Regions from separate parts of the Geodermatophilus sp. SYSU D01176 genome, predicted to be linked through region 1. Evidence: predicted binding sites of a transcription regulator. Region 1 holds the regulator's gene; each other region holds the start of a gene.
What was found. Region 1 encodes LexA, which represses DNA repair genes until DNA is damaged. Its sites were predicted from a motif close to TCGAACANNTGTTCGA; they were not measured.

Region 1 (9,810 bases):
TCATCCGGACGTGGCCCATCGGGGAGATGGCCCGCTCGCCCATCGCGCAGTCGAAGACCTCGTAGTGCTCCGGGCGCAGGCTCGGGGCGTCGACCACGTGGCCGTGCTCGGCGATGTACTCGACGATCGCCTCGATCTGCTCGTCCTGGTAGCCCAGGCTGCGCAGCGCCCGCGGGACCGTCTGGTTGACGATCTGCATGGACCCGCCGCCGACCAGCTTCTTGTACTTGACCAGCGAGAAGTCCGGCTCGATGCCGGTCGTGTCGCAGTCCATCATGAAGCCGATCGTGCCGGTGGGGGCCAGCACCGAGGCCTGCGCGTTGCGCCAGCCGTTGTCGGCGCCGATCTCCAGGCAGGACTGCCACTCGGCGGTCGCGGCCCTGAGCACGTCGGCGTCGTCGGCGCCGACCGGGCGGATGGCGTCGTTGGCCGCGGCGTGCTTGCGCATCACGCGGGCGTGGGCGTCGGCGTTGCGGGCGAAGCCCTCGTAGGCACCCACGATGCCGGCCAGCTCCGCCGAGCGGCGGTAGGCGGTGCCGGTCATCAGCGAGGTGATCGCCGCGGCCAGGGTCTGGCCGCCGCGCGAGTCGTACGCGTGACCGGTGGCCATGAGCAGCGCGCCGAGGTTGGCGTAGCCGATGCCCAGCTGCCGGTAGGCGCGGGTGGTCTCACCGATCGGGTCGGTCGGGAAGTCGGCGAAGCAGATCGAGATGTCCATCGCGGTGATGACCAGCTCGACGGCCTTCACGAAGGTCCGGGCGTCGAACGTGCCGTCGTCCTTGAGGAACTTCATGAGGTTCAGCGACGCCAGGTTGCACGAGCTGTTGTCCAGGCTCATGTACTCCGAGCAGGGGTTGGACGCGTTGATCCGCCCGGTCTCGGGGTTGGTGTGCCAGTCGTTGATCGTGTCGTCGTACTGGATGCCCGGGTCGGCGCACTCCCAGGCGGCCTGGGTGACCTTGCGGAAGAGGTCCCTGGCGTCGACGGTCTCGATCACCGAGCCGTCCATGCGGGCGCGCAGCCCGAAGTCCGTGCCGTCCTCCACCGCGCGCATGAACTCGTCGGAGACCCGGACGGAGTTGTTGGCGTTCTGGTACTGGACGCTGGTGATGTCCTTGCCGCCGAGGTCCATGTCGTACCCGGCGTCGCGGAGCGCGCGGATCTTGTCCTCCTCGCGCGCCTTGGTCTCGATGAACTCCTCGATGTCGGGGTGGTCGATGTCGAGGACGACCATCTTCGCGGCGCGGCGGGTGGCGCCACCGGACTTGATGGTGCCGGCGGAGGCGTCGGCGCCGCGCATGAAGCTGACCGGGCCCGAGGCGGTGCCACCGGAGGAGAGCAGCTCCTTGGAGGAGCGGATGCGGGAGAGGTTCAGGCCGGCGCCGGAGCCGCCCTTGAAGATCAGCCCCTCCTCCCGGTACCAGTTCAGGATCGAGTCCATCGTGTCGTCGACGGCGAGGATGAAGCAGGCGCTGACCTGCTGCGGGGCGCTGGTGCCGACGTTGAACCAGACGGGCGAGTTGAAGCTGAAGTACTGGTGCAGCAGCATCCAGGTCAGCTCGTGCTCGAAGACCTCCGCGTCGCCCTCGCTGGCGAAGTAGCCGTGCTCGCGGCCGGCCGCCCCGTAGGTGAGCACGACCCGGTCGATCAGCTGGCGCAGGCTGGTCTCGCGCTGCGGGGTGCCGACGGCGCCGCGGAAGTACTTCGTGGTGACGATGTTGGTGGCGTTGACGCTCCACTCGGCGGGGAACTCCACGCCGCGCTGCTCGAAGTTGATCGAGCCGTCCCGCCAGTTGGTCATGACGACGTCACGACGCTCCCAGGTCACCTCGTCGTACGGGTGCACCCCGGCGGTGGTGAAGACCCGCTTGACCTTCAGGCCCTTCCCCCTGGTCGGCGCCTTCGTGGCGCGACGCGTACGGCCCGTCAAGCGATCCTCGGTCTCGGTCACGGAGCTCTCCCTGTGTTGTGGGCGTTGCGGCGGCTGGGGAAGAGCCGCCTCTCGTTCTAGCGGGTGGTGCTGACGTTCTCGGCGGCAGCGGCGGGCGTCATCGACCGGGGCTGCCGTCGGGGGCGGCCTGGCCGCGCCCCCCACCCCGCCGGCGCACCGGCGGGTCCTGCATGCCAGGCAGCGGCGGGGTGCCGGCAGCGACGTGCCGGGCCCGCAGCTCGGTGATCTCCTTCTCGAAGTCCTCGAGCGAGGTGAAGGCGCGGTAGACGCTGGCGAAGCGCAGGTAGGCGACCTCGTCCAGCTCCCGCAGCGGCCGCAGGATGGCCAGCCCCACCTCGTGGCTGGGGACCTCCGCCGCGCCCGTGGCGCGGATCGCGTCCTCGACCTGCTGGGCGAGCTTCTGCAGCTGGTCCTCGTCGACCGGCCGGCCCTGGCAGGCCCGGCGGACGCCGGCCACGACCTTGCTGCGGTTGAACGGCTCGCTCACGCCGCTGCGCTTGACGACGGCGAGGACGGCCTCCTCCACCGTGGTGAAGCGCCGGCCGCACGCGGGACACGACCGGCGGCGGCGGGTGGTCGCCCCCTCGTCGGCCTCACGCGAGTCGATGACCCGGCTGTCGGCGTTGTGGCAGAAGGGACAGCGCACGACCGGTCCCCTCCCCTCGGGTGGTGTTCCGCCACGCGTCCGCCCGGTCGTCGCGGGGGTCACCGGAGCGGCCGGCGCGACGGAGCCGGGAGGCCGACTGTGGACCCTCCTGGGGACATCCGGTGGACGTCGTGGGGAGGACCTGAGGATCGGCCTGTGGACGGACTTACAGCGGTGCAACTACTAGATGTAGGGGAACCCTAGGTCCGGCTCCACTAGATCTGCAAGCCGGAACGCGAGGCGCGCCGTCCGTCGAGACGACTTCGTGACCACCGGCGCACAGCTGTCACACCCGCCCCGGCGACACGCCGCCGGCGGACGGTCACCGGTCGCGCGGTGGGGTGGCGGGGTGTAGTGCGGGGCGCCGCCGGAGGGGCGGAAGGGGGGCGCGTCAGCCGCGGACGGCCTCGTCGGGGCGCGCCAGCCGCGGGCGGGGCACGCGGTCACCGAGACGCAGTGGCCGGGTCAGGCAGTCGGCCTCGGTGGCGCGCGGCATGAGCACCGTCGCGTCGGCGGACACCTCGGCCCGGGCAGCCGGGCGCGGCGCCTCCTCCGGCTGCGGCAGCGCGTCGGCCGCGCGGTGGCGACCCGCCACGGCCGAGGCCCGGTGCCGGCCCGCCGTGCCGCCGTGGGCGGCGGGCATCTCCGCGGTCCCGTCCCCGCCGTGCCGGCGGCGGCGCCGCACCGCGGCCGGAGCCGACGCCGGGAGGACGCCGGCCACCCGCTGCTCGCGGGCGGCGGCCTCGCTCAGGGACACCGCCGGGACGGCCGTGGCCCCGGGGAGCAACTCCTCGCCGAGCGCGGCGAAGGGGCCCGCCCCGACGTCGGATGCCGGCGCCGGTGCGGGGTGGGGCTCCGGCAGGCGGACCTCGGCGAGGTCGGTCCAGGTCTCCCGGTCCCGCCCGTCGACGCTCACCCGCACCCACACCTCGCAGGAGCCGCCGCCGTCGTGACGCCACCCCAGGAGCGACCCCGGCCACCAGGCGCCGTCGAGGAAGACCTCGACGCTCTGCGACTGCTGGGTGAAGACGGCGGCCCGGCTGCCTGAGATCGCTGACACGGCTCCGACGGTAGATCGGCCTCCGACCACCGAGCGTCAGCGACTCGGCACGACGGGTTGACGAACATGGAGGCCTCGCCTTGTCGCTCCTCGACCCCGGCCACCCGTCCGGACCGCGCAGCCCGTCAGGGCAGGTGGAGGACCTGGCCGGGCACGACGACGGAGCCCTCGAGGTCGTTGAGCTCCTCGATGGCGTCGACCACCACCCGCACGTCCCGCTCGTCGCCGGCCACCTCGCCCGCGATCGACCACACCGTGTCGCCCGGCTCCACCACGACGCTGCTGCCGCCGGCCAGGCGCAGCCCCCCGTCGCCGCCGTCGAGGAGCGGCGGGATGAGCGAACCCAGGGCGACCGCGCCGCCCAGGGCCAGCGCGGTGACGAGCCGACGCCCCCGGCGGGTCAGCCGCACGGAGGCCGGCGCGGCGGTGCACCCACCGCGGACGGCTCCCGCCGCCGGGCCGGTCGGCACCGGCCGACCGCCGGGACGCGCCGGGTCGCGGCGCGTGCGGGTCACCTCGGCGGCGGGACCCGTGGCCCGGCGCTCCGGGGTCGCCGGACGGTCCGCCACCGGACGCAGGTGCCCGGCGACCCGTGGACCGGAGCCCGGCAGGGCGGTGCGCGCCGGCGGCCGCGCCGCGCGGGCGGGCCGGGCGGCGCGCCCCACGTCGCCCGAGGCGAGCAACGGCCGCCACGGCACCTGCACCGCCGCGTCGAACTCCAGCACGGCCTGCCGCACGCTCCCCATGACCCGTCCTCCTCGTCGTCCCGATCGGATCGAACACGCGTTCGATCGAACGTCCGTGCGATGTCTACCGCATCCCACCGACGAGGTCGACCCGACACCTCACCGAGGCGGTTCGAACACACGTTTGAACTCCCGGCCCCGAGGCGCTACCGTCCGATCAGCACCCGTCCACCGTCGCCCCGGAGGCGCCGGCGGAGCCGGGGGCCGGCAGGGGGCTCCGTCCAGGAGGCCCGGCCCGGCGCCCGGGCGGGTGTGGACACGAGGGCTGTGGCGGCACAGCCGGCGAGGAGGAGACGTGGCGGGCACGAGCGGGACGTCGGGCAGCGGCACCCGGGGCGGCGGCACCTCGTCGCGGCGGGCGTCCGGGAGCCGGACCGGCACGCCGGCGGCCGCACCGGAGCCGGCCGAGGCGGCGACGGTGCGCACCTTCCCCGACCGGGGCGAGACCGGGGACGGGCTCACCCAGCGCCAGCGGCGGGTGCTCGAGGTGATCCGGGACTCGATCGACCGCCGCGGCTACCCGCCCTCGGTGCGCGAGATCGGGGAGGCCGTCGGGCTGTCCTCGGCCTCCTCGGTGGCCCACCAGCTCAGCGTGCTGCAGAAGAAGGGCTGGCTGCGCCGCGACCCGAACCGCCCGCGCGCGCTCGACGTGCGCCTGCCCGGCGACGTTCCCGGCACCGCGGCGCCCACGGCGAGCGCACCGGCCGGCGGCGAGGAGACCCCCACCCCGACCTACGTCCCGCTCGTCGGCCGGATCGCCGCGGGTGGCCCGGTGCTGGCCGAGCAGGCGGTGGAGGACGTGTTCCCGCTCCCCCGCGAGCTGGTCGGCGAGGGCACGCTGTTCATGCTCAGGGTCACCGGCGACTCGATGGTCGAGGCAGCCATCTGCGACGGCGACTGGGTCGTCGTGCGCCAGCAGCCGACCGCCGAGAACGGCGAGATCGTCGCCGCGATGATCGACGGCGAGGCGACGGTGAAGACCTACAAGCGGCGCGACGGCCACGTCTGGCTGCTGCCGCACAACCCCGCGTACGAGCCCATCCCGGGTGACGACGCCACCGTCCTGGGCCGCGTCGTCACGGTGCTCCGCCGGGTCTGAGGAGGGACCTCCTCCCCGAGCCCTGCGCGTGCTCGGGAACGCCAGGAGGAAGCCGGAGGGCCGGTCGCCGGCGCGGCGTCAGTCGCGCCGGCGGAACAGCAGGCTGCCGAGCCAGACCAGCACGCCGGCCACCACGGCAGCGGCCAGGGCGGCCGCGACCGGGGGCGGTCCGTCGTCACCGCCGAGCAGGCCGGACAGCGATCCCTCCGCGGCTCGCGCCTCGGCGGACGGGCTCGACGGGGCCGCCGCGGCCGGCAGCGGGACCACGGTGACGTCGCTGGGCAGCCCCTCCCCCGCGACGACGAGCGCGGTGGAGTCCCCGGTGAAGCTCACCGCCTCGCCCTGGGCGGCCTCCGGCAGGGCGACCCGGCGGGGTTCGCCGGCCAGCGCTCCCGCGACGTCGGACCCGCTCAGCGGCCAGACGTAGGCGTCGGTGTAGGTGCGCAGCGCGACGTACCGCTCGTCGGGTGAGACCGCACCGCCGGTGACCATCAGCTGTCCGGCGCGGCCGACCGGCCCGCCCGGCGTCCCGGTCAGCACGAGGTCGACCCCACCCACCTCGGTGAGCCCGACGGTGCCGTCCTCCACCAGCGCCGACACCGGCCGGTACACCGCGCTGGCGCCCAGCACCTCCTTGGTGACCAGGTACGGCGTCCCGTCGGGGGCGAGCAGCAGGGCCTCGACGTCCCGCGGACCGTCCGGGTACGCCAGCCGGTAGACCGAGCTGCTCCCGTCGGCGTGCAGGGCGAGCAGGGCCACCGTCGTCCGGGTGCCGGTGTTGTCGCCGGTGTCGGCGAGCCAGACCGTCCCGTCGACGGCCAGGGCCATGTCCTCCGGGTCGTAGGGGTCCACCGGCGCGGAGTGCACCGTGACCACCGCGCAGGTCCGGTCGAGCACGTAGACGTCGAGCGAGTCGCCACCGTCGTTGTGCGCCAGCATCCGGTCGCCCACCTCGACCAGACCGGAGACCTCGGGCAGCCGGGGGTCGGTGAGCTGGCAGCGCACCACGGGCCCGGTCGGGTCGGCCGCCTGCGCGTACGCCGGCAGGGCGGCGCCGAGGACGAGCGTCACCGCGAGGCCGGTGCCCGCCGCCAGACGTCGCCCCCCGGCACCGCTACGCGGAGGACCGGCCTGCTCGGGCACCGGCCCAGCGTGACACCAGGACCGCGTCCAGCAGGTGAACCACGCCCAGCAGCAGGATGCCGACCGCCGCACCCACCACGGCGTCGGTGACCCAGTGGAAGTCCAGCGAGACCATGGCGACGCCGGTCGCCACCGGGCCGGCCACGCTGAGCACCCACGTGGTCCGCTGCACCCACGGCGCGAGCCGGTACTGCACGGCCTGCCAGCGGGCCACCCCCCACATAAGCACGGCGTTGGCCACGTGCCCGGAGGGGTAGGAGGCGCCGTCGCGGTGGAAGAACGACCCGGGGTAGGCGGGCGCGGTGCGGCCGGTGCCGTACTTGAAGGAGTAGACGACGGCGGTCAGCAGCACCAGCGCGAGCAGCACCCGCACCAGCGGGAGCACCGTGCGGGAACGCCATCCGAGGTAGCCGACCAGGCCGGCGAGCACGATGAGGATGAACCCGCGCCCGCCGAGCTGGGTCACCGCCCAGACCGGCCAGTAGGCGGCCGAGTCCTTCAGGTCCCAGGCGCTCACCACCTCGGAGACCCGCAGGTCCATCCGCTCCAGCACACCGCGGGTGAGCAGGTCGACGGTCACGGCGAGGGTCACGGCCACCGCGAGCACCAGCAGCCACCGCGGGGGGCGGCCGACGGAGACCGCCGGGGCGGCGGGTGCGGGGCCGGCGGCGTCCGGGGGGGACGCCCCGGGACGCCGCCGCACCGCGCCGCTGGTCACGTCGGCCACGGTACCGGGCCGTGACCTGCCCGTGACCTCGCTCGATGGGGTCAGCGTGTCAGGCAACCGGCGCCGCGAACTCCTCGAGCGCGGCCGCCAGTCCGCCGTCCACCCGTGCGCTGAGCCGGGTCCCGCCGGCCTCGTGGGTCTCCCGGAGCACCTCGCCGTCCCGGTGCACCCGGGCCACCAGGTCGCCCCGGTCGTAGGGGACCAGAACGTCGACCTCGACGTCGGGGTGCGGCAGCCGGGCCGCGACGATGTCGCGGAGCTGCTCGATCCCTGCTCCCGTGCGGGCCGACACCCACACCGCGCCCGGCAGCGCCCGGCGCAGGGTGAGGATGTCCTCCTCGCTCATGGCGTCGACCTTGTTGACGACGACGAGCTCGGGCACCGCCGACGCGTCGATGTCCCGGAGGACGATGTGCACGGCGTCGATCTGGCCCAGCGGGTCGGGGTCGGAGCCGTCGACGACGTGCAGCAGCAGGTCGGCGGCGGCCACCTCCTCCAGCGTGGAGCGGAAGGCGTCGACCAGCTGGTGCGGCAGGTGCCGCACGAAGCCGACGGTGTCGGTGAGCGTGTACTCGCGGCCGTCCGGGGACTGCGCCCGGCGCACCGTCGGGTCCAGGGTCGCGAACAGCGCGTTCTCGACCAGCACGCCGGCACCGGTGAGCCGGTTGAGCAGGCTGGACTTGCCGGCGTTGGTGTACCCGGCGATCGCCACGCTGGGGACGGCGTTGCGCCCGCGGGCCGACCGCTGGGTGGCCCGGGCGGTCGCCATGCCGGCGATCTCGCGACGCAGCTTGCTCACCCGCGCCCGGATCCGCCGCCGGTCGGTCTCGATCTTGGTCTCACCGGGACCGCGGGTGCCGATGCCGCCACCGCCGGCGACCCGGCCACCGGCCTGCCGGGACAGCGACTCACCCCAGCCGCGCAGCCGCGGCAGCATGTACTGCATCTGCGCCAGCTCGACCTGCGCCTTGCCCTCCCGGCTGGAGGCGTGCTGGGCGAAGATGTCGAGGATCAGCGCGGTCCGGTCGACCACCTTGACCTTGAGGATCTTCTCCAGCGCGTTGAGCTGGCCGGGGGTCAGCTCGCCGTCGCAGATCACCGTGTCGGCGCCGGCGGCCGCGACGATGTCCCGGATCTCCGCGGCCTTGCCCGACCCCACGTAGGTGCCGGCGTCGGGCTTGTCGCGCCGCTGGCTCACCGCCTCCAGGACCTGCGAGCCCGCGGTCTCGGCCAGCGCGGCCAGCTCGGCGAGCGAGCGGTCGGCGTCGGCCTGCGTCCCCTCGGTCCAGACCCCGACCAGCACCACGCGCTCCAGGCGCAGCTGCCGGTACTCGACCTCGGTGACGTCGGCGAGCTCGGTCGACAGGCCGGCGACGCGGCGCAGCGCGCCGCGGGCCTCGAGGGCGTAGGAGCCGGTGGTGTCGTCCGGCTCGTCCCACCCCTCGTCCGGGCGGGGCGCCTCCTCGGCGGGCGCGGGGGCGGCGCGGGGGGCGCGCTCCTCGGCGTCGGCGAGCACGGCGCGGTTCTGTGCGGTCGTCATCGTCTCCAGCGTGGCAGACCCCAGCACCTGGGGCATCCGAGTTGTCATCACCCGGTGCAACACCGTGACCGTCGCGGAGCATCCCGCGCGCGTGGCCGGGTCGCCACCGGGTAGGGCCGGACGACGACCGACACTCCGAGGAGGCTCGAGATGAGCGAGACGGGCAGCAGCACAGCGGGAGCGAACGAGGAGATCGACGACCCGGGCCGGGACCCCCAGGGCCTCAACCCGCCGCGGAACCCGCTGTCCGGCGGGCTGGGCAGCACGACCGGCGGACCGGACCAGGACAGCGGCCGCGGCGAGCCCGAGGGCAGCCCGGGCATCGCCGGGCAGTCGATGATGCCCGAGGCCCCGGAGGAGACCGAGAACACGAAGGACTGACGGAGGACCCCCCCTCCAGCACCTCACCCGGCCCGGAGCCACTCCGGGGTGAGCTCGCCGGCCGCGACCACGACCGCGGGGCCGGACAGCACCGTCGTCCGCTCGTCGACGGTCACCCGCAGCCGGCCGCCGGGGACGTCGACGGTGACCGTGCCCGTGGCCGCGCCCGCGGCCTCGAGCGCCGTCCAGGCCGCGGCGCAGGCCCCGGTGCCGCACGAGCGGGTCTCCCCCACCCCGCGCTCGGACACCCGCAGCCGCACGTGCCGGCCGGCCTCCAGGACGTTGACGAACTCGACGTTGACGCCGTCCGGGAACAGCTCGGGGTCGACCGCCGGCGCCGTGCTGAGGTCGAGGCCGTCGACGTCGACGTCGGTGAGGACGGCCAGGTGCGGGTTGCCCATGGACACCGCGCGGCCGGGGAACGAGGTGCCGTCGAGGTCGGCGGCGCCGGCGCCGAACGGCCGGGCCGGGCCCATGTCCACCCAGTAGCCGCCGTCGGCCGCCGCCCCGACCCGGC
Region 2 (9,810 bases), on a different contig from region 1:
GACAGGGGGAGGGCACCGAACCGTGAGCGAACCGCGTCCGCCCTGGTCGGCCCGGCGTCGGCGGCTGCTGGTGGGGCTGGTGGTGGGTGCGGTCCTGGGCGGGCTGGGCGCCGTCGGCCTGCCCGGCGAGTACGGCGTGACGGCGGGCTTCGTGGCCGCTCTCTGCGCCTTCCTCCTCGTGGTCGCCCTGGTGGTGTTCATCACCGTCCCCGGGCCCGACACCCTGGGCACCCTGTTGCGCACCTCACCGCTGGCCGGCGCCTCGCTCGTCGTCGCCGTCCTGCTGGTGCTGGCCAACCCGACCGGGTCCTCGCTGCGCTGGCTGTGGGTCGCCGCCGCGCTCGCTGCCGGGGCGTGGACGGCGTTCGCCGTCTGGGAGACCCGCCGTTCCGGCGGCTGACCGCGGCGGCAGACTCCCGACGTGACCGCAGGCCTGCCCACCGCCCTCTACGTCCCCGACGGCGACGGCTTCGTCGCCACCGAGCTGACCATCGGCCCGTGGGACTCGGGGCTGCAGCACGCGGGCCCGGTCGCGGCGCTGCTGCTGCGGGAGGCCGAGCGGGTCACCGACATCCCGGAGGGGCAGACCGTGCGGCTGGCCTTCGACATCCTGGCGCCGGTGCCGGTGGGGCCGGTGCAGGTCAGCGCCCGGGTGCTGCGGCCCGGACGGCGGATCGAGCTCGTCGAGGCGGTGCTGACGACCGGCTCCTCCCCCGCCCACCCCGCGCGGCCGTCGATGCGGCTGACGGCCTGGCGGATGCGGACCTCCGCGGTCGAGGGGACGCCGGACGCCGCCGTGCCGATGCCCGGGCCGGAGCAGAGCCGCCCGGAGACGGCGGACTTCTTCACCACCGACGTCGCCTACCACCGCGCGCTGGACTGGCGGTTCGCGCACGGCTCCTTCAACGCGCCCGGACCGGCCGCCGCGTGGACCCGTCCGCTATGCACCCTGGTCGAGGGCGAGCCGATGAGCCCGCTGCAGCACCTGCTGGTCATGACCGACGCCGCCAGCGGCATCTCCGCCGTCCTGGACTGGCAGCGGGCCACCTTCGCCAACGTCGACCTCACCGTGGCGCTGGTCCGGCCGCCGGCCGGGGAGTGGCTCGGCGTCGACGCCGTCACCACGATCGGCCCGGCCGGCGCCGGGCAGTGCTTCGCCGACCTGTACGACACCCGTGGCCGGATCGGCCGCTCGGCGCAGGCCCTGTTCGTCGCTCCGCGCTGACCAGGGATTGGCGTCGCCGACGTCCGCCGAGGAGGCTGGGCACCGATGGAAGCACTGGACCCCCTGCTGACCTGGCTCGCCGGGCGCGGGCTGGAGATCGCCCTGCTCGTCCTGGGGTCGGTGCTGCTGGCCCGGTTCGTCGCCTGGGTCGGCGAGAAGATCACCGACCGCATCGACGCCCGCGCGACCGGCGGCGACGCCCTAGTGCGCTCCGAGGCCGCCAAGCACCGGCACTCGCTGACCCAGGTGATCACCTGGACGCTGATCGTCCTCATCTACGCGATCGCCGTGTTCGCCGTCCTGGAGCGGGCCGGCATACCGATCGGCGGGCTGGTGGCGCCGGCGACCGTGCTCGGTGTCGGGCTGGGTTTCGGCGCGCAGCGGATCGTCGGCGACGTGCTGGCCGGCTTCTTCATCATCACCGAGCGGCAGTACGGCTTCGGGGACGTCGTCTCGATCCAGGTGGTCGGCGGGGTCGAACCGGCCGAGGGGACGATCGAGGACGTCACGCTGCGCGTCACCCGGCTGCGCTCGGTCAACGGTGAGGTGATCACGCTGCCGAACGGGCAGATCGTGAAGGTCACCAACCTGTCCCGCGACTGGGCGCGCGCCGTCGTCGACGTCCCGGTGCCGACGACGGTGGACGTCAGCCGGGTCAACGACATCCTCCGGGAGGTGGGCGCCGAGGCCTTCCGCGACCAGCGGCTGCGCCCGCTGCTGCTCGACCCACCCAGCGTGATGGGGGTGGAGACGATCGACCTGGAGCAGGTGAACGTGCGCATGGTGGCCCGCACGCTGCCCGGCAAGCAGTTCGAGGTCGGCCGCGACCTGCGCGCCCGGATCGTCCTCGCCTTCCACCGCGCGGGCCTCAACGTCCCGGCGCCCACGGCGGCCGCACCGTCCGCCGACCTCTCGCCGTCCTCGGACGGTGCGCGGTGACCACCCCGGGAACCAACGGCCCGGACGAGACGGCCCCGCAGGTGACGGTGAGCACCGCGCCGCCGGCCGCCCCGCGCCGCTGGTGGTCCTCGGTGCCGCACCACCTCGGCCGCGCGCGCACCTCGACCGTCGTCCTGGCCCTGTTGTTCGTCGGGCTCTACGCGCTGTACCTCAACGTCCGCCCGCCGGACCCGACGGCCGTGACGACGCCGGCGCAGGAGTCGACGGTGCAGACACCGGCCCCCTCGGACCCACCGCTGCTCCCGACCGGGACCCCGGAGCCGACCACGACGGCGCCTGCGCCGACGACGACACCGGGGACGTCCGCCCCCACCCCCACGCCTCCGGCGGAGACGACCGGGGAGGTCCCCGCGGAGTCCACCGCGCCCACGACCGCGGACGAGGGGACGACGGCGCCGGTGCCGACGACCGCCGCGCCGACCGCGACCGGCGCCCCCGGCTCCTGACCGCTCAGAAGCGGGTGACCACCGCGATGCCCGGATCACGGCCGACCGCGGCCAGCGCGGCGCCGGCGTCGTCCAGGGGCAGCTCGCGGGTGACCAGCGCCTCCGGCCGCAGCCGGCCGGCGGCGATCAGGCCGAGCATCGCGGGATAGGTGTGGGCGGCCATGCCGTGGCTGCCCAGCACCTGCAGTTCCCGGGCCACGACGAGGTCCATCGGCACGGCGGGTCGGCCCTGCGCGGGCGGCAGCAGGCCGACCTGCACGTGCCGGCCCCGCGGACTGAGGCAGCGCACCGAGTTCTCGCAGGTGACCGCCGCGCCGAGGGCGTCGAGGGAGACGTGCGCGCCCCCGCCGGTCAGCTCGGCCACCGTGGCCGGGACGTCGTCGCCGCCGTCCACCGTGTGCTCGGCACCCAGGTCGGCGGCCAGCCGCAGCGCCGCCGGGGAGACGTCGACGGCGACCACCCGGGCGCCTGCGGCCACCGCGACCTGCACCGCCGAGAGCCCCACCCCGCCGCAGCCGTGGACCGCGACCCACTCCCCCGGTCGCACCCGCGCCACCTGCACCACCGCCCGGAAGGCGGTGGTGAAGCGGCAGCCGAGGCTGGCGGCGGTGACCGCGCCGAGGTCGTCCGGCAGCGCGACGAGGTTGACGTCGGCGGCGTCCAGGGCGACGTAGCCGGCCATCGAGCCCCAGTGCGTGAAGCCGGGCTGCGTCTGCCGGGTGCACACCTGCTGCTCCCCGGCCGCGCACTGCGTGCAGCGGCCACAGGCGTTGACGAACGGGACGGTCACCCGATCACCCGCCCGCCAGCGCCGCACGTCCGCACCGACCGCAGCGACGGTGCCGGCCAGCTCGTGCCCGGGCACGTGCGGCAGGACCACGTCCGGGTCGTGTCCCTGCCAGGCGTGCCAGTCGCTGCGGCAGACCCCGCTGGCGTCCACCCGGACGACGACGCCGCCGGGTGCCGGATCGGGGTCGGGGACCTCCCGCACGGTCAGCGGGCCACCGAAGGTCTCGAACACGAGTGCGCGCACCCCGGCAGCCTCTCCCAGGCAGCTCTCCCGGCTGCGGGCGAGGTCGCCCTCACCGTGCCCGGCCGGTGCCGCGGGAACGGCCGCCGGACGTGCGCACGGGCGCGGCCGCCGAATGGCACCACGACGCCGAGCAGCGCGCCCGCGCCGAGCCGTCCGGTTCACGGCCCCCCGCGGGAGTTGCTGGGTGCGGCGTCAGTCCGGCGCGTCGCCGGGGGTCTGCCCCGCCGGCGGCAGCGGTCGGCGGACCACCGGACGGACCTTCCGGGCGCTGTCGAGCCGCTCGGTGTAGCTGGCCGCGTTGCCGCGGATGTGCTGCAGGTCGTCGTCGGTCGCCTGCCGGATCACCTTCGCGGGGACGCCGGCGACGAGCGAGCCCGGCGGCACCTGCGTGCCCTGGGTCACCACCGCGCCGGCGGCCACGATCGACCCGGAGCCGATGTGCGCACCGTTCATGACGACGCTGCCCATGCCGACCAGGACGTCGTCGTCGACGCGGGCGCCGTGCAGGACGACACGGTGCCCGACGGTCACGCCTCGACCCACGACCAGCGGGTAGCCGGGGTCGGAGTGCAGCGTGCAGCCATCCTGGATGTTGGAGCCCTCGCCGATCTCGATCACCTCCGCGTCGGCGCGCGCGACAGCGCCGTACCAGATGCTCGACCGCGGGCCCATGGTGATGGCGCCGACCACGACGGCCGTCGGCGCGACGAAGGCCTCGTCGTCGATCTTGGGGGACCCGAACGGCAACTCGGCGATGTAGTTCTCGGCCACGGGCGACAGCACAGCACAGGGTCGTCGCTGCCGCACCGGGGTCGCGCTCCCCATCGCGTTCCACGGTCGACTCCCGGCCACCGCGCCGCTCCGAGAGCCAGTAGTACGGGGGTTCGGTGACGGCGGTCAGGCCGGTGGGGGTGGTGACGGTCAGGGTGCCCTCGGGGGTCAGCGCGTAGGCCCAGCCGGGTGCCTGGTGATTGCCGCGGTGGTTGGTGGTGCAGAAGCCGGCCAGGTTGGCCGCGGCGGTGGGCCCGTCGGGGTGGGGCCGGACGTGGTCGAGTTCGCCGGCCCGGGGAACCCGGCGGCGGCAGCCGGGAAACCGGCAGTGCCGGTCCCGGGCCCGCACGAACCGGTCCAGCGCGGCGTCCGGCCGGTAGCCGTCGGCGCGGCCGGGCGGGCCCAGGCCGGGACGCCCGGTCAGATCGTGCCCGCAGGCCTGCGGGCGGCACCGGCACGCGGGCCGGCCGCAGTGCCCGGCGCGGCGCAGCCCGGGCAGGTCGGTGAGGGTGAGCAGGGCGCCGGTGGTCGCGTCGGTGACCGCGATCCGCGGCCGGTCGGCCAGCCCACCGCCGCCCGTGGCGTCGAGGGCGGCGATTGCGTCGCTGGCGGCGCTCACCCGCCCGGCCGGGCTCGCCTGCCATCTCGCCTCGTCGGCGGCGTCGGCGCGCCGGGCGGTGCGCACCGTCCGCTGCGCTGAGCCCAGGGCGAGCCCGGCGGCGTGCCGCCGCCCCGGCGTCCGCCACGGCGCGGTCCGCGGCCGCCCACTAGCCCGAGCCGGGGGTGGCCGCGGGTGAGGCGGGCGGGTGCTCGGCGCCGGGATCGGGCGGAGAGGGGTCGTGGTCGTCGAGCCACGCGCACGCGTCGGTCCACGGGCCGGCGTCCCATCCGTCCGGCTCGCCGAACCCGCCGGTGTCCTCACGTTCAGGCCACGGGTCGGGGTCCCACCCGGCTGACTCGGGTGGCGAAACGGGGAACCAGCCAGGATCAGCGGGCGCGGGCGCGGGGTCGTCGCCGAAGCCCTGGCGCACCAGCTCATCGAGCCACCGGTCGAAATCGGCGTCGCCGAGCTCGGCGGCGGCCCGCTCGACCGGGCCGCCCACGGAGTCGTCCGGCTCCTCCCTGACCTCAGCGAAGACGGCGAAGACGGCGGGATCATCGGCGGGTGCCACGTCGCCGGCGGCGTGGGTGTCGGTCTCATGGGTGGCGTCCTCGTCGGCGGCGACCGGGACCGGGTCCAGGCCGGCGAAGGCGCGGGCCAGTTGGCGGGCCATCTCCGCCGGCACCGCCACGCCGTCCACCTCCCCCAGGGCGTCCCCGCCCAGCGCGGTGTGCACCGAGGCCACGATGGTCAGCAGCGCCTGCACCGGCGGCCGCTCGGACTCCCCGGGCCGCAGCACCAGATCCAGCAGACAGTCCACCAGCTTCTCTCCGCGGCTGCGGGCATCCCCTGGCTCTGGCTCGAGGGCGTCCACATGGGCCGACAGGGCCCGGTACAGCGCCTGCGCCTCCGGCGTGGCGCACACCACCGTCAGCGCCGACAGTCCCGCGCTGCGCTCCGGGCGCACCGTGATCCCCCGCGCCCGCAGCGCCCGGGCCAGGTCGCGGGCGGCGTCGCGGGCGTTGTGTCGCGCGACCACCCGGCGCACCCGGTCGCCCAGCGCGGCCGGGGTGGTCACCCGCCCCCGCGCGGCCATCCAGGCCAGCAGCTCGGCCTCCACCCGGGCGCGGGTGGCGTCGTCAGCGATCGGCGCCACGTGCTCGATCAGCGACCACAGGTGATCCGGGTGCAGCAGCCCGCCCTCCAGCGCATCCAGCACCCGGGGCAGCCGGCCCACCAGGGTCAGCGACCGCGCCAGTTCCGCCTCCGCCTTCTGCACGGTGATGTCCAGCGCGATCGACAGCTCCTGGGCCGCCCACTCGCTCACCGGACGCAGCACCTCCGGCCGCACCGCCCACCGCTCCGCGCTCATCGCCCCGCGCTCACCCTGCTGACGGTCGGTGGACGCCGGCCGGGACGCGGCGAACGCCGCCACCGCCCGCGCGCGCAGCGCCGCCTGCCGGGACATCTCCCGCGCCGCGGCCTGCACCGCACCCAGCGGCCCGGCCGCCCAGCCCACCCCGGGCGCGGACCAACCCCGCGTGCCGGCGCCCGCCCCATCCTTCACGCGTTCGATCGTATGTTCGACAAAGGAGCGGTGCAAGAGGAAACTGCAGCTCAACCGGTCAACGATGGCGCGAATCAGGCGCCATGGAGCGAGGTGGAAGCCTTCCGCATCGCGCCGGCCGCCGTCAGGATGGCCGCCGTGACCGTGCCGACCGACCTCCCCGTGCTGACCTTCGCCGACCGGGCGGCGCTGGAGGAGTGGCTCGAGACCGAGCACGCGACCGCACCCGGGCTGTACGTGCGGCTGGCCAAGAAGGGATCCGGCGTTCCCTCGGTGACGTACGCCGAGCTGGTCGAGTCGGGGCTGTGCTTCAGTTGGATCGACGGGCGGTCGCAGCGCCTGGACGACACCTCCTACCTCCAGCGGATCACCCCGCGCCGGCCGCGCAGCGTGTGGTCGCAGAAGAACGTGGCCGCGGTCGAGGCGCTCACCGCCGCCGGCCGGATGCGCCCGGCCGGGCTGGCCGCGGTCGAGGCCGCCCGGGCCGACGGCCGCTGGGAACGGGCCTACGCGGGCCCGGCCACCGCCACGGTGCCCGAGGACCTCGCCGCCGCCCTGGCCGCCGAGCCCGCGGCGCAGCGGGCCTTCGACGACCTGGACGGCCGGAACCGCTACGCCCGGAAGGACCCTCCTACCCCCCACCGCTCGCAGGCTCGCGGCGGGACCCTGCAGGAGGGCCGGGAAGGTCGCCGTCCCTACTGACTACTCGGCGACGCCTGCCCGCTCGGCCCAGAACCGCGCGTCCCGCCAGCGCCACAGCAGCATGAGGACGACGCCGGCGACCATGATCCCCACGCCGATCACCAGCGGCGGCCCGAGCCCCAGCCAGGCCGCGCCGGTGTAGCTGTTGGCGGGGTCGGCCAGGTCCCGGACCGACAGCGCGAGCAGCCAGAGCAGCAGCCCGGCGCCGACGAGCGGGCCGACGCCCAGCAGCAGCAGGTCGCGCAGGCTCCGGGTCAGCCGCCGCCGGAACCAGACCGCGCAGGCGATGCCGGTGAGCGCGTAGTAGAGCGCGATGAGCAGCGAGAGCGCGGTGATCGAGTCGAACAGCGCGTTCTCCGACACCGCGCTGACGCCGAGGTACCAGACCACGGCCACGCCGGCGACCCACCAGGTGGAGACGTCCGGCGTCCGGTGGCGCGGTGAGATCGACCCGAACCGCGCCGGCAGCGCCGCCCGCCGGGCCATCGACAGCCCGGTCCGGGACGCCGGGATGATCGTCGTCTGCGTGGAGGCGATGGCCGAGGTGGCGACGGCGAGCAGCACCACCCAGTCCCAGCCGCCGAGCACCTGCTCGGACAGCAGCGCGAACACCGCCTCCTCCTCGTCGGCGTTCTCCGCCAGGTACCCCGTCCCGGCGAAGGAGACGACGGCGACCGCGACACCGAGGTAGGTGAGCACCAGGACGACGGTCGCCAGCACGCCGGCCCGGCCGGGGGCGGTACGGCTGTCCCGCGTCTCCTCGGTGAGGTTGACCGCGGACTCCCAGCCCCAGTAGGCGAAGACGCCGAGCAGCAGCCCCCCGGTGAGCGCCGCGCCGCCGGCGCCGAACGGGTCCAGCCAGGACCACGCGGGGTCCAGCCCGCCGAACGGGCTGTCGCCCCCGAGCCCGCGGACGAGCGCGACGACGGTGAAGACCGCCAGCGCCGCCGTCTGCGCGGCGATCAGCCCGTTCTGCACCCGCGCGGACAGCTCGGTGCCCAGCACGCACAGCGCGGCCATGAGCACGATCACCAGCACGCTGAGGCCCAGGACGACGGGCGTCGAGGACTCCCAGCCGTCCAGCCCGGCCGCGAGCAGGGAAAAGCGGACGCCGACCTCGGCGAGCGACCCGATCACGAGGACGCCGGTCATCGCGATCGCCCAGCCGCCGATCCAGCCGGCCCACGGGCCCATCGCCCGGGTGACCCAGGAGAACGTCGTCCCGCAGTCGGGGTCGTCCCGGTTGAGCGCGGCGAACGCGCCCGCGACGAGCAGCATCGGCACGAACGAGGCCAGCAGGACGCCGGGCGCGTGCACGCCCACCAGCGCCACGAGCGGCCCGATCACCGCGGCCAGCGAGTAGGCGGGCGAGGTCGCGGCCAAGCCGACCACGAGGGCGCCGCCGAAGCCGATCGCGTCGGGACGCAGGGTGGGCGGGGACTCTGCAGCCCGGGTCACGGTCCGCGAGGCTACGGCTCCCCCGCGGCGCAGGAGCCGGCCCCCCCTGCAGGGTCCCGCGGGAGCGGCCGGTCGTCAGAGGACGCGGCGGGCGCCCACGTAGCCGCCCATGTCCACGCTGGTCACCGCGACGGGGACGCCGTGCGTGCGGGCGTGCACCATCTTGCCGCCGCCGATGTAGATGCCGACGTGGCTGATCGGGGAGTAGAAGAAGACGAGGTCACCGGGCATGAGCTCGCTGCGCGACACGGCGACGCCCATCCCCGCCTGGGCGCGGCTGGAGTGCGGCAGCGAGACGCCGGCGGCGGCGTAGGCGAAGCCGGTCAGCCCGGAGCAGTCGAAGCCGTCGGGGCCGGTGCCGCCCCAGACGTAGGGGTCGCCGACCTGCGCCAGGGCGGCCGCGAGCACGGCCGCGACGTCGCCGCTCGGGGCGGCGGCCACGACCGCGTCGGCGTCCGCGGTGAGCGCCGGCCCGGCGACGGCGGTGCGGACGGCGGCCTGCTCGGCCGCCGAGAGGGCCGCGTAGTCGCTCTCGTACTGCTCCTGCCGCGCCTCCACCTCGGCCCGCTGGCGCTCCAGCTCCGCGAGGGCTGCGGTGGCCTGCGCCGCGGCGGCGTCGGCGTCGGCACGGGCCTGGTCAGCCGCGCGCTGGGCCACCGAGACCTCGGCGAGCAGCCCCTCGGTGTGGGCGGCGATGAGGTCCAGGGTGGTCATCTGCTGGACCACGTCGGCCGCGGACTCGGAGGTGAGGAAGGCGGCCATCCGGGACTGCGAGGTGCCCGCGGTCTGCGCGATGGCGGCCAGCCGTGGCGCGTAGCCGGCGAGGACCGCCTCGGCCTCGGCGGCGGTCGCCGCGGCAGCTGCCGCGGCCTGCTGCTGGGTGGCGACGGCCAGCTGGGCCTCGTGGAGTTGCTCGTCGAGGGTGGCCAGCTCACGGCCGGCCTCGGCGACCAGCCGCGCGGCCTCGTCCGCGGTCGTGGGGGTGGCGCCGGCGGTGGCCGGGGCCATCAGCACGGTGACCGCGGCGGCGACGGCCAGCGTGGCCCG
Region 3 (9,810 bases), on a different contig from region 1:
GCCGCCGCCGCGCCGCGAGCCCAGCCGGCTGGCCCGCAGCTCGGGGAGGTCCTTGAGCGCGGCGTGCACCTGGTTGGCCCGGATGTGCGGGAAGGCCTTGGCGACCGCGTCGATCTCGGCCGGCGGCAGCCCGAGCGCGGCGCCGACGTCGCGGATGGCGTGCCGCACCCGGTAGGTGTCCATCATCGAGATGCAGCTGACCCGGTGGGCGCCGAAGCGGTCGAGGACCGCGTCGTACACCTCCATCCGCCGGGCGGACTCCACGTCGATGTCGACGTCGGGCAGCTGGTGGCGCAGCGGGGAGAGGAAGCGCTCCATCAGCAGCCCGTAGCGGATCGGGTCGACGTCGGAGATGCCCAGCAGGTAGGTGACCAGGCTGCCCGCGCCCGAGCCGCGCGCCGCCGCCCGGACCCTCAGGCTCTTGATGAGGTCGACCACGTCGGCGACGGTGAGGAAGTAGGACGGGTAGCCGAGGGAGTCGATGACCGCCAGCTCGTCGTCCAGCCGCCGGGCCACCTCCGCCGTGCGGGCCATCCCCCGCCGGCCCAGCCCGGCCTCGCAGCGGGCGCGCAGCACCGCCGAGGGGCCCATGCCCTGCTCGGCCGGGGTGGTGACCACGTCCAGCTCCGGGTAGCGCACGGTGCCGATGCCCAGGTCGGCCCGGACGTCGACCGCGCACTGCTCGGCCAGCCGGGCGGTGCGCTCCAGCAGCCGCAGCGCCGCGTCGCGGTCGGCGCCGACGAGGTCCGCGGCGACCTCGGCCATCTCCTTGCCCGACTTCAGGTAGCCCTCGGCGGTGCGCCGGTCGACGTGCCGGGTGTCCAGCGGGACCAGCCGTCGGGCCGCGTCCAGGACGTCGGCGGTGGGCGCGTCCAGGGCGTCGACGTAGCGGACCGCGTTGGTCAGCACCACCGGCACCCCCTCCGCCGCGGCGAAGCGCAGCAGCGCCTGGGCCCGGGAGCGGTCCCCCCGGCCGCGGTGGTGCACGACCTCGAGCACCAGCGAGCCGGGGCCGAACACCGCCCGCCAGGCCGACAGCCGGGCGGAGGCCACGTCGGCCCGGCCGGCGGCCAGCGCCCGGCCCACCGGGGAGTCCGGGCCCAGCAGGGCCACCAGCCCGGGCGCGTGCTCGGCGGCCAGCGCCAGCGAGCTCACCGGCTCCCCGCGCGTGCCGCGCAGGTGGGTGGCGCTGGTCAACCGGCACAGCGACCGCCATCCGGCGCCGTCCCGGGCGAGGAAGGTGACCCGCGGCAGCCGCGGGTCGACGCCGGCCCCGCCACGGGCCGGTGACCGGCGTCCGGTCCGGCCGGGGGCGTCGTCCGGTGCGCCCGGACGGCGCGCCCGCGCCCGGTCCGCCGAGTGCGCACCCCCGACCACCGGGGCGAGGGCCGGGGGGACGGTCGTGTCCACCGTGGGCGTCACCGCCAGGTCCACCCCGAACAGCGGGCGCACGTCGGCCGCCCGGCAGGCCAGCGCGAACTTCACCGCGCCGTAGAGCCCGTCGCGATCGGTGAGCGCCAGGGCGCGCATGCCGTGCTCGGCCGCCCGCTCGACCAGGTCGGCCGGGTGGTTGGCCCCGTACTGCATGGAGTAGCCCGAGGCGACGTGGAGGTGGACGAAGGGGTCGGCCGTCACCGCCCGTTCCGGTGCGCGGACCCGCCGACCACCCGGGGGCGTGCGCGCCGGGGCGACTCCGGCGGCGGCGTGTCGCCCAGGCTGTTCTCCACGACGGCGAGGAAGGCGCCCACGTCGCGGACCAGGTCGTCGGCCTCGCGGTCGGTGACCGCGTGGGACAGCCCGGCCTCGGCGGCGGCCCGCTTGGCCGCGCCGGCGGCGAAGAAGGTGGCCCACTCCCCCAGCTCGGGTGCGACCTGGCCGAGCAGCACCCAGGCGCTGCGCGGGCGGCGCCGCCCGGACTCCGGCCGGGTGCGGGCGGCGAGCACGGCGGCGGCGGCGCGCAGCGCGCCGAGGTGGGCGGTGGCGTAGCGCTGCCGGGCGTCGGTGCTGGCCGCCGCCTCGGCGAGCGCCCGCGTGGCCTGGTCGAGGAGCTGGCGGGCGGCCGGCGGCAGCGGCGGGGGCAGGGGCAGCTGGTCGGCCATGACGCGGACGGCTCCCATCAGTCGTGCACCCGCACGAGCGACCAGCGGTTGTCCGCCGGCTCCCAGCTGAGGTCGTAGACGCCGGCGAAGCTCATCCGCGACCGGCCGGCCCGGACCGCCTCGACCCGCCACACCTCACGGCCGGCGACCAGCTCGGCGGAGGCGCCACCGGTCGCCGCGGCACCGCGCTGCCACCACGGGGCGGTCTCCACCCAGGAGTCGAGCAGCTCGCCGACGACGTACCGCGACTGCCCGCGCCAGAACTGCGCCGGCCCGAGTGGCCCGCGCTCGACCTGCACCTCCTCGCCGACCCGCTCGCCGACCCCGCTCAGCACCCGGCTCATGACAGACTCCCCACCGCTCCGCGCCGCCCCACCGGCCCCGGCCCGCCGCACCGGGTGGGGAAGGACCCAGGTGCGGCGGGAGGCGACCTCGTTCGAACGCGTGTTCGAACGAGGTCGAGTACACCCGACGACACCGACATCGTCAAGCCGACGTACGACAGGACCGGGACACCGCCGCCCGGCCCGGAGCGGACCGCCCCGGCCGATGGCAGGATCGACGCATGAGCCGACCCGAGCACCCGCGGGTGGCCGCCATCTCCTCCCTCCTGGCCGCGGCCGGCGCGACCGGTCGGGTGCACGAGCTCCCCGGCAGCGCCCGCACCGCTGCCGAGGCCGCCGGAGAGCTCGGCGTCCCGATCGGGGCCATCGCCAACAGCCTGGTGTTCGACGTCGACGGTGCGCCCCTGCTGGTGCTCACCAGCGGCGCCCACCGGGTCGACGTGGCGAAGGTGTCCGCGCTGCTCGGCGTCCACGGGGTGCGTCCGGCGTCGGCGGACTTCGTGCGCCGGCACACCGGCCAGCCGATCGGCGGCGTGGCGCCGATCGGCCACCCCGAGCCGATCGGCACGCTGGTCGACATCGAGCTGGCCCGGTACGACCGGGTCTGGGCCGCCGCCGGGCACCCGTACGCGGTCTTCCCGACCAGCTACGAGGAGCTGCTGCGGCTCACCGGCGGCACCGCCGCCGAGGTCGGCTCCGGCCCCGACCCCACCGCCCCCGAGGCTCTGACCGGGACGGCGGCGGCCCGGTGACCGGGACGACGCCCGCCGCGCGGGTCACCGAGCTGCCCACCGGGTGGCTGCGCGACCACATGCACGAGGCCCTGGCCATCTACGGCGAGGCGATGGGCTACAGCCCCTCGGTCGTGGCCGGCCGGTACGGCTACGCCATCCAGCACACCGAGCGCCCGGGCTTCCGCGCGGTCGGCGCCTTCGTGCCGACCCGCGACGGCGAAGTGCTGGTCGGGTTCGGCTACGGCTACCTGATCGCCCCCGGCCAGTGGTGGCACGACCAGGTGCGCGCCGCGCTCGACCGGCGGACGGCGAAGCGCTGGCTGCCCGGCGCCTTCGAGGTCTGCGAGCTGCACGTGCACCCCGACCACCAGAGCCGCGGGCTGGGCCGCCAGCTCCTGCACGCCCTGCTGGCCGGCCTGCCGTACCCGGCGGCGCTGCTGTCGACCCCGGACAACGACACCAAGGCCTTCCGGCTGTACCACGCCGACGGCTTCGTCGACCTCGCCCGCAACCACCGTTTTCCCGGTGACTCGCGCCCCTTCGCCATCCTCGGCGCCCGCCTGCCGCTGACTCCCCCGGCCCCGCGGTCCGACGGTCCGTGACGACGGACGCCACCCCCGTCGACGCCGTCGTCGTCGGCGCCGGGCACAACGGGCTGGTCGCCGCCTGCTACCTGGCCCGCGCCGGGCTGCGGGTGGAGGTCCTCGAGCGCGACGAGGTGCTCGGGGGCGCGGTCTCCACCGTGGAGCGCTGGCCGGGCGTGCGGGTCGACCGCGGCTCCAGCGCGCACGTGATCGTCCGGCAGAGCGGCATCGTCGAGGAGCTCGACCTCGCCGCCCACGGCCTGCGCTACGTCGACTGCGACCCGTGGGGCTTCGCGCCCGCCCCCTCCCCCGGCGACCCCGGCCCGGACGGCCGGCCGCTCGTCCTCTCCGTCGACCTGGACGCCACCTGCGCCTCGATCGCGGCCGCCTGCGGTCCGGGGGACGCCGCCGCCTACCGCCGCTTCGTGCAGGTGTGGGCGTCGCGCAGCCGGGCGGTCGTGGACTCGTTCGGGCGGCGGCCGACCGTGGGCGGGCTGGCCCGCTCCTTCTGGCCGCTCGGCGCTCCCGCCGACGGCCGGCCGCGCACCCCCGGCGGCGACCTCGCCGTCGACTTCCTCGGCTCCGGCGACGCGCTGCTGGACCGCTGGTTCACCAGCGAGCGGCTCAAGGCGGCGCTGGCCTGGTTCGGCGCGCAGTCCGGTCCGCCGATGTCCGAGCCCGGTACCGCGGCGATGGTCGCCTGGGTGACGCTGCTGCACGACGTCCCGCCCGGCCACCCGGTCGGCGGCTCCGGCGGCCTCACGCGGGCGCTGCGCCGCCGGCTGGAGGCCGACGGCGGGCACGTCGCCCTGGGGGATGCCGCGACCCGGCTGCTGGTCGAGGACGGCCGGGTCACCGGCGTCGAGACGGCGTCGGGACGGCGGGTGGCGGCCCCGGTCGTCGTCGCCGCGTGCCACGTGCTGGCGACCCGCGACCTGGCCGGCGAGCACGCCCCGCCGGCGCTGGCCGACGCCGCCCCGCCGGTGGGCAACGGCTTCGGCCTGGTGGTGCGGGCGCTGACCGACGCGCCGCCGTCCTACCCCGGCGCCGATCCGGCGGCGGCGCTGGGCGGGCTGCAGCTGCTGTGCACCGACCGGGCGCAGCTGGCCGCCGCCCACGGCGACTGGCTGGCCGGCCGGCTGCCGCGCGAGCCGGTGCCGCTGGCGATGTGCTTCTCCGCCACCGACGCCACCCTCGCCCCGCCCGGGCAGCACGTGGTCACCGTGTGGGGCCAGTGGTACCCCTACGCGCTGGCCGACGGCGCCGACTGGGACGCGATCGCCGACGCCGAGGCGGTGCGGCTGATCGCCGCCGTCGACCGCTTCGCCCCCGGCTTCGCCGCCTCGGTGCAGCGCACCTACGTGCAGACCCCGCTGCTGCTGGAGCGGGAGCTGTCGCTGCTGCGTGGCAACGTCATGCACGTGGAGATGGGGCTGGCCAGCATGTTCGCCTTCCGGCCGACGCCGGCGCTGGCGGGCTACCGGGTGCCCGGCCTGGCCGGCCTCTACCTCGCCGGCGCCTCGACCCACCCCGGTGGCGGGGTGTCGGGCAACTCCGGGCGGACGGCGGCCCGCGTCGTCCTCGGCGACCGCGGCGTGCCGACCCGTGCCCGCGAGGCGCTGCGCCGCGGCCTCGCCCGGGTGCGCCGGTGAGCGGTCTGGTCGCCGCGCGGCCGGGCAGCCGGCCGGCCGCGGTCCCGTGGGTGCCCGCGGTGCTGCTCGTGCTCACCGCGATCGCCTATCCGCTGACCGAGGCCGGCGGTTCCGTCCGCGACGCGGTCAGCTGGACCATCGTGCTGCTGGGCTCGACGGTGTCGGTCGTGCACGCGGCGGTCAGCCGGGGTGCGCGCACCGGCGCCGGTGTCCTGCTGGTCACCGCGGCCACCGCCGTCGTCTTCGAGTCCGTCGGCCTGGCCACCGGGTTCCCCTACGGCGAGTACACCTACAGCGACGACCTCGGCCCGACGCTGCTCGGCGTCCCGTTCCTCGTGCCGCTGGCCTGGCTGATGATGGCCTGGCCGAGCTGGCTGCTGGCCCGCCGGCTGACCCAGGGCAGGCGGCGTGCGACCCGCGTGGGCGTGGCCGCCGCGGTGTTCGCCGGGTGGGACGTCGTCCTCGACCCGCAGATGGTGCAGGCCGGCTACTGGACGTGGGCGCACCCGCGGCCCTCCCTGCCGGGCATCGACACGGTGCCGCTCACCAACCTGGCCGGCTGGCTGGTCGCCGGGCTGGTGCTCATGGCGCTGCTCGACCTGCTGGTGGCCCGCACCGCGGCCGAGCCGCCGCGCACCGGCGACGGCGCCCCGCTGCTGGTGCTCGGGTGGATGACCCTCGGCGGCGCGCTCGCGCACGCCGGCTGGCTCGGGCTGCCCGGGTCGGCGGCATGGGGCGTGCTGCTCGCCGTCCCGGTGCTGGTCGCCCTGGCGCTCCAGGCCCGGCGGTGACCGGCCGGCTGCTGCGGGTGCTCTCCGGCACGGCGGTCGCCGGGGCGCTGCACGCGGCGGTCAACGTGGCGCTGCTGCGCCGTCCCCCGACCCGGCCGCCGCCGGTGCGCCGGCCGGTCACCGTCGTCCTGCCGGTGCGCGACGAGGCGGCGCAGGTCGGCGGCTGCCTCGCCGCGGTGCTGGCCCAGCGGGGGGTGCCGGACCTGCGCGTGGTCGTGGTGGACGACGGCTCGACCGACGGCACCGCCGACGTGGTGCGCTCGGTCACCGACCCGCGGGTGCGGCTGGTCGCCGCCGCCGAGCCGCCGCCGGGCTGGCTGGGCAAGCCGCACGCCTGCGCCACCGGGGCGGGCCTCGACCCGGGGGACGACGCCGGCGTGCTGGTCTTCCTCGACGCCGACGTCCGGCTCTTCCCCGACGCGGTGGCCGGCGCGGTCGCCGTCCTGGAGGAGCACGGTCTGGACCTGGTCTCGCCGTGGCCGCGGCCGGTCACCGCCACCGCGGCCGAGCGCCTCGTGCAGCCGCTGGGCCCGTGGCTGTGGATCACCACGCTGCCGGTGCGGCTGGCCGAGCGCTCCCGGCGGCCGTCGCTGACCGCGGCCAACGGCCAGTTCCTCGTCGTCCGGCGGTCGGCGTACACGCGGGCTGGAGGGCACGGCGCCGTGCGCGGGGAGGTCATCGAGGACGTCGCCCTGGCACGGTCGGTGAAGCGGAGCGGCGGCCGCGCGGTGCCGGTCGACGGGTCGCGGCTGGCCGCCTGCCGGATGTACGACGGCTGGCCGGCGCTGCGGGCGGGCTACGCCAAGTCGCTGTGGGCCTCGGTCGGCGGGTCGCCGGGGGCGAGCGTCGCGGTCGCGGCCGGGCTGACCGCCGTCTGGGTGCTGCCCGCCGTGGCGGCGCTGCGCGGGTCGCGGGCCGGGCTGGTCGGGTACGCGGCGGGCGTGGCCGGGCGGGCGGTGTCGGCCGCGGCGACCGGCAGCCGGGTGTGGCCGGACTCGCTGGCGCACCCGCTGTCGATGCTGCTGTTCGACGTCCTGCTGGCCGGGTCGGTGGCCGGGCGGCGGCGGGGCACGCTGTCCTGGCGGGGCCGCCCGGTCGGCGGGGTCCCGGTGGCGCGGGAGACGATGGCCGGGTGACCAGCCCGAACGCGCGCGTGCACTTCGATCCGGCAGCCATGGACGGCGGGGCCTTCTACCGGGTGCTCAACTCGGTGGTGGTGCCCCGCCCGATCGCCTGGGTCGCGACCCGCTCGGCGGGGGGCGTGGTGAACCTGGCGCCGCACTCCTTCTACACCGTGGCGTGCGTGTCCCCGCCGGTCGTGCAGTTCACCTCGGTCGGGCGCAAGGACACCCTGGACAACGTCGAGGCGACCGGCGAGTTCACCGTCAGCCTCACCCCGGAGTGGCTGTTCGAGCAGGTCAACGCCACGGGCACCGACTTCCCGCACGGGGTCAGCGAGGCCGAGGAGGTCGGCGTCGCGCTGGAGCCGAGCGAGCGGGTCGGCGTCCCCCGGGTCGCGGAGTCGCCGGTCGCGGTGGAGTGCACGCTGCACTCCACGGTCCGGCTCGGCGACAGCACGGTGGTGTTCGGTCGGGTGGAGCTGGTCAGCGTGTGGGAGAGCGCGGTCGAGGAGGGCCGGCCGCGCATCGAGCGGCTCAGGCCGCTGGCCCGGCTGGGCGGCAACGAGTGGACGGCGCTCGGCGAGGTGCGGCAGATCAAGCGGATCCCCTACCGCCGCTGGTCCGAGGACCCGTCGATCGGCGAGAACCTGCGCCAGCCGTAGCCGACCCCGCTGGCGGAGTGGGACGCCCCGCGCGGCGGCGTGAGGGGTGGGGGGCGGAGGCTCCCCGACGGGGTGCGCAGAACACGCTCAGCCCACCAGGGGGGACGGCACCTGGCCGCGGTGTCGGCCGGTAGGCCGACGATGTCATGGCAGGTGCGCGGCGATCTCGTCGGCGGCGTCGCTGCCGAAGGCGGCGGCGAAGCGCTCGAGGAACGGCTCGCGGCGCAGCTCGTACTCCTGCGTGCCGACGACCTCGACCGCCTCGGTGGCGACCGCGGAGCCCAGCTGGGTGGCCCGCTCCAGGCCCAGCCCCCACATCCGGCCGGCGATGAACCCGGCGCGCAGGGCGTCGCCGCCGCCGGTGGGCTCGACCGGCTTGGTCTCCGGGACGGCGATGACCTCGATCGGCTCGGCCCCGGCCTGCCGCACGAGGACGCCGTCGGCCGCCCGCGTGGTGATCCAGGTGCCGACCCGGTCGAGCACCTCCGCGTCGCTCCACCCGGTCTTCTGCCGCAGCAGGGCCGACTCGTACTCGTTGGTGAAGAGCAGGTCGGCGCCGTCGACCAGGTCGCGGATCATCTCGCCGTCGGCCCAGGCCAGCTGCTGGCTGGGGTCGGCGACGAAGGCGTAGCCGCGGTCCCGGCACTCCTGGGTGTGCCGCACCATCGCGGTCGGGTCGTTGGGGCCGACGACGACGAGGTCCAGCCCGCCCACGCGCGCGGCGACCGGGGCCAGTTCGATGGACGCCGCCTCCGACATCGCGCCCGAGTAGAACGACGCGATCTGGTTGTTCGCCACGTCGGTGGTGCAGACGAAGCGGGCGGTGTGCTTGAGCTCCGACCAGTGCACGCTGGCGGTGTCCACCCCGTGCCGGGTCAGCCAGGCGTCGTAGTCGGCGAAGTCGCTGCCCACGGCGCCCACGAGCACCGGGGACAGCCCGAGCAGCCCCAGTCCGTAGGCCATGTTGGCGCCGGCGCCGCCGCGGTGCTGCACCAGGTCGTCGACCAGGAACGACAGGGACACGTTCTCCATCTGGCCCTCGACGAACTGCTCGGTGAACGTGCCCGGGAAGGTCATCAGGTGGTCGGTGGCGATGGAGCCGGTGACGGCGACGGGCACGGGGGACGCTCCCTCGGGGTGGCGTTCGGCGGGACGCCCGGTGGACGTCGAGAGACGGCCCCAACACCCTAGGAGCCGCCGGGTCGTCCCGCCCCACGGCCGCCCTCCAGGGGCCCACGCCGAGCCTGCCAGGCGTGGGGGGAAGGGCGGTCCTTCTTCAATCGGTGAGCGCCCGCCGCAGCCCCGTCCCCAGCTGGCCGACACCGACCGCGCCCAGCAGGCAACCGACCGCCGTCCCGCCGGTGACCACCGCGGCCGACCAGCCGAGGCCGGCCACCACCCCGGCCCCGCCGAGGGTGAAGCCGGTCATGACCACCCGGGTGGGGCGCTCCCAGACCGACAGCGCCCCGGTCTCGGTGACGCCGGCCTGCCCGGCCCGGGCGCGCAGGTAGTCCGGCAGCCAGCACAGCGCGCCGAACGCCGCGGCCAGCCAGCCGGGGGCGCCGGCCACCCACAGCGCGGCGGCGAAGGCGGCCTCGCTGAGCCGGTCGACGGTCGAGTCCAGCACGAAGCCCCGGCGCGAGGCGCGGCCGGTGGCGATCGCGAGCGCCCCGTCGAGCCCGTCGAGGACGGCGGAGAGCCCGACCAGCACGCCGGCGAGCACCAGCCAGGCACCGCCCAGCGCGGCCGGGGCGACGGCGACCGCGGCCACGAGCAGACCCGCGACGGTCACCGCGACCGGCGGCAGGCTGGGGACCCGGCGG

Region 2: a site for LexA is predicted at 6,608-6,623, ahead of ACI78Z_RS15670 (DUF222 domain-containing protein). Genes of this name have one in related genera too.
Region 3: a site for LexA is predicted at 2,536-2,551, ahead of ACI78Z_RS01910 (DUF6504 family protein). Genes of this name have one in related genera too.

Annotation. Positions count from the first base shown of each region.
Region 1 covers NZ_JBJGYN010000005.1:46,752-56,561, reverse strand. The annotation lists gene ACI78Z_RS04945 (vitamin B12-dependent ribonucleotide reductase) at 1-1,951, opposite strand, end outside; gene nrdR (transcriptional regulator NrdR) at 2,049-2,597, opposite strand; gene ACI78Z_RS04935 (hypothetical protein) at 2,989-3,657, opposite strand; gene ACI78Z_RS04930 (LysM peptidoglycan-binding domain-containing protein) at 3,783-4,403, opposite strand; gene lexA (transcriptional repressor LexA) at 4,699-5,502, shown strand; gene ACI78Z_RS04920 (hypothetical protein) at 5,581-6,573, opposite strand; gene ACI78Z_RS04915 (phosphatase PAP2 family protein) at 6,617-7,363, opposite strand; gene hflX (GTPase HflX) at 7,422-8,912, opposite strand; gene ACI78Z_RS04905 (hypothetical protein) at 9,063-9,293, shown strand; gene dapF (diaminopimelate epimerase) at 9,317-9,810, opposite strand, start outside.
Region 2 covers NZ_JBJGYN010000028.1:43,343-53,152, forward strand. The annotation lists gene ACI78Z_RS15640 (hypothetical protein) at 23-400, shown strand; gene ACI78Z_RS15645 (thioesterase family protein) at 422-1,225, shown strand; gene ACI78Z_RS15650 (mechanosensitive ion channel family protein) at 1,271-2,164, shown strand; gene ACI78Z_RS15655 (hypothetical protein) at 2,161-2,631, shown strand; gene ACI78Z_RS15660 (zinc-dependent alcohol dehydrogenase family protein) at 2,636-3,664, opposite strand; gene ACI78Z_RS15665 (gamma carbonic anhydrase family protein) at 3,857-4,435, opposite strand; gene ACI78Z_RS15670 (DUF222 domain-containing protein) at 5,203-6,603, opposite strand; gene ACI78Z_RS15675 (YdeI/OmpD-associated family protein) at 6,733-7,305, shown strand; gene ACI78Z_RS15680 (APC family permease) at 7,306-8,763, opposite strand; gene ACI78Z_RS15685 (C40 family peptidase) at 8,839-9,810, opposite strand, start outside.
Region 3 covers NZ_JBJGYN010000002.1:66,296-76,105, reverse strand. The annotation lists gene ACI78Z_RS01920 (DNA polymerase III subunit alpha) at 1-1,635, opposite strand, end outside; gene ACI78Z_RS01915 (SAV_6107 family HEPN domain-containing protein) at 1,632-2,117, opposite strand; gene ACI78Z_RS01910 (DUF6504 family protein) at 2,117-2,443, opposite strand; gene ACI78Z_RS01905 (YbaK/EbsC family protein) at 2,665-3,195, shown strand; gene ACI78Z_RS01900 (GNAT family N-acetyltransferase) at 3,192-3,779, shown strand; gene ACI78Z_RS01895 (phytoene desaturase family protein) at 3,776-5,413, shown strand; gene ACI78Z_RS01890 (carotenoid biosynthesis protein) at 5,410-6,204, shown strand; gene ACI78Z_RS01885 (glycosyltransferase) at 6,201-7,340, shown strand; gene ACI78Z_RS01880 (flavin reductase family protein) at 7,337-7,987, shown strand; gene ACI78Z_RS01875 (carbohydrate kinase family protein) at 8,132-9,106, opposite strand; gene ACI78Z_RS01870 (CDP-alcohol phosphatidyltransferase family protein) at 9,264-9,810, opposite strand, start outside.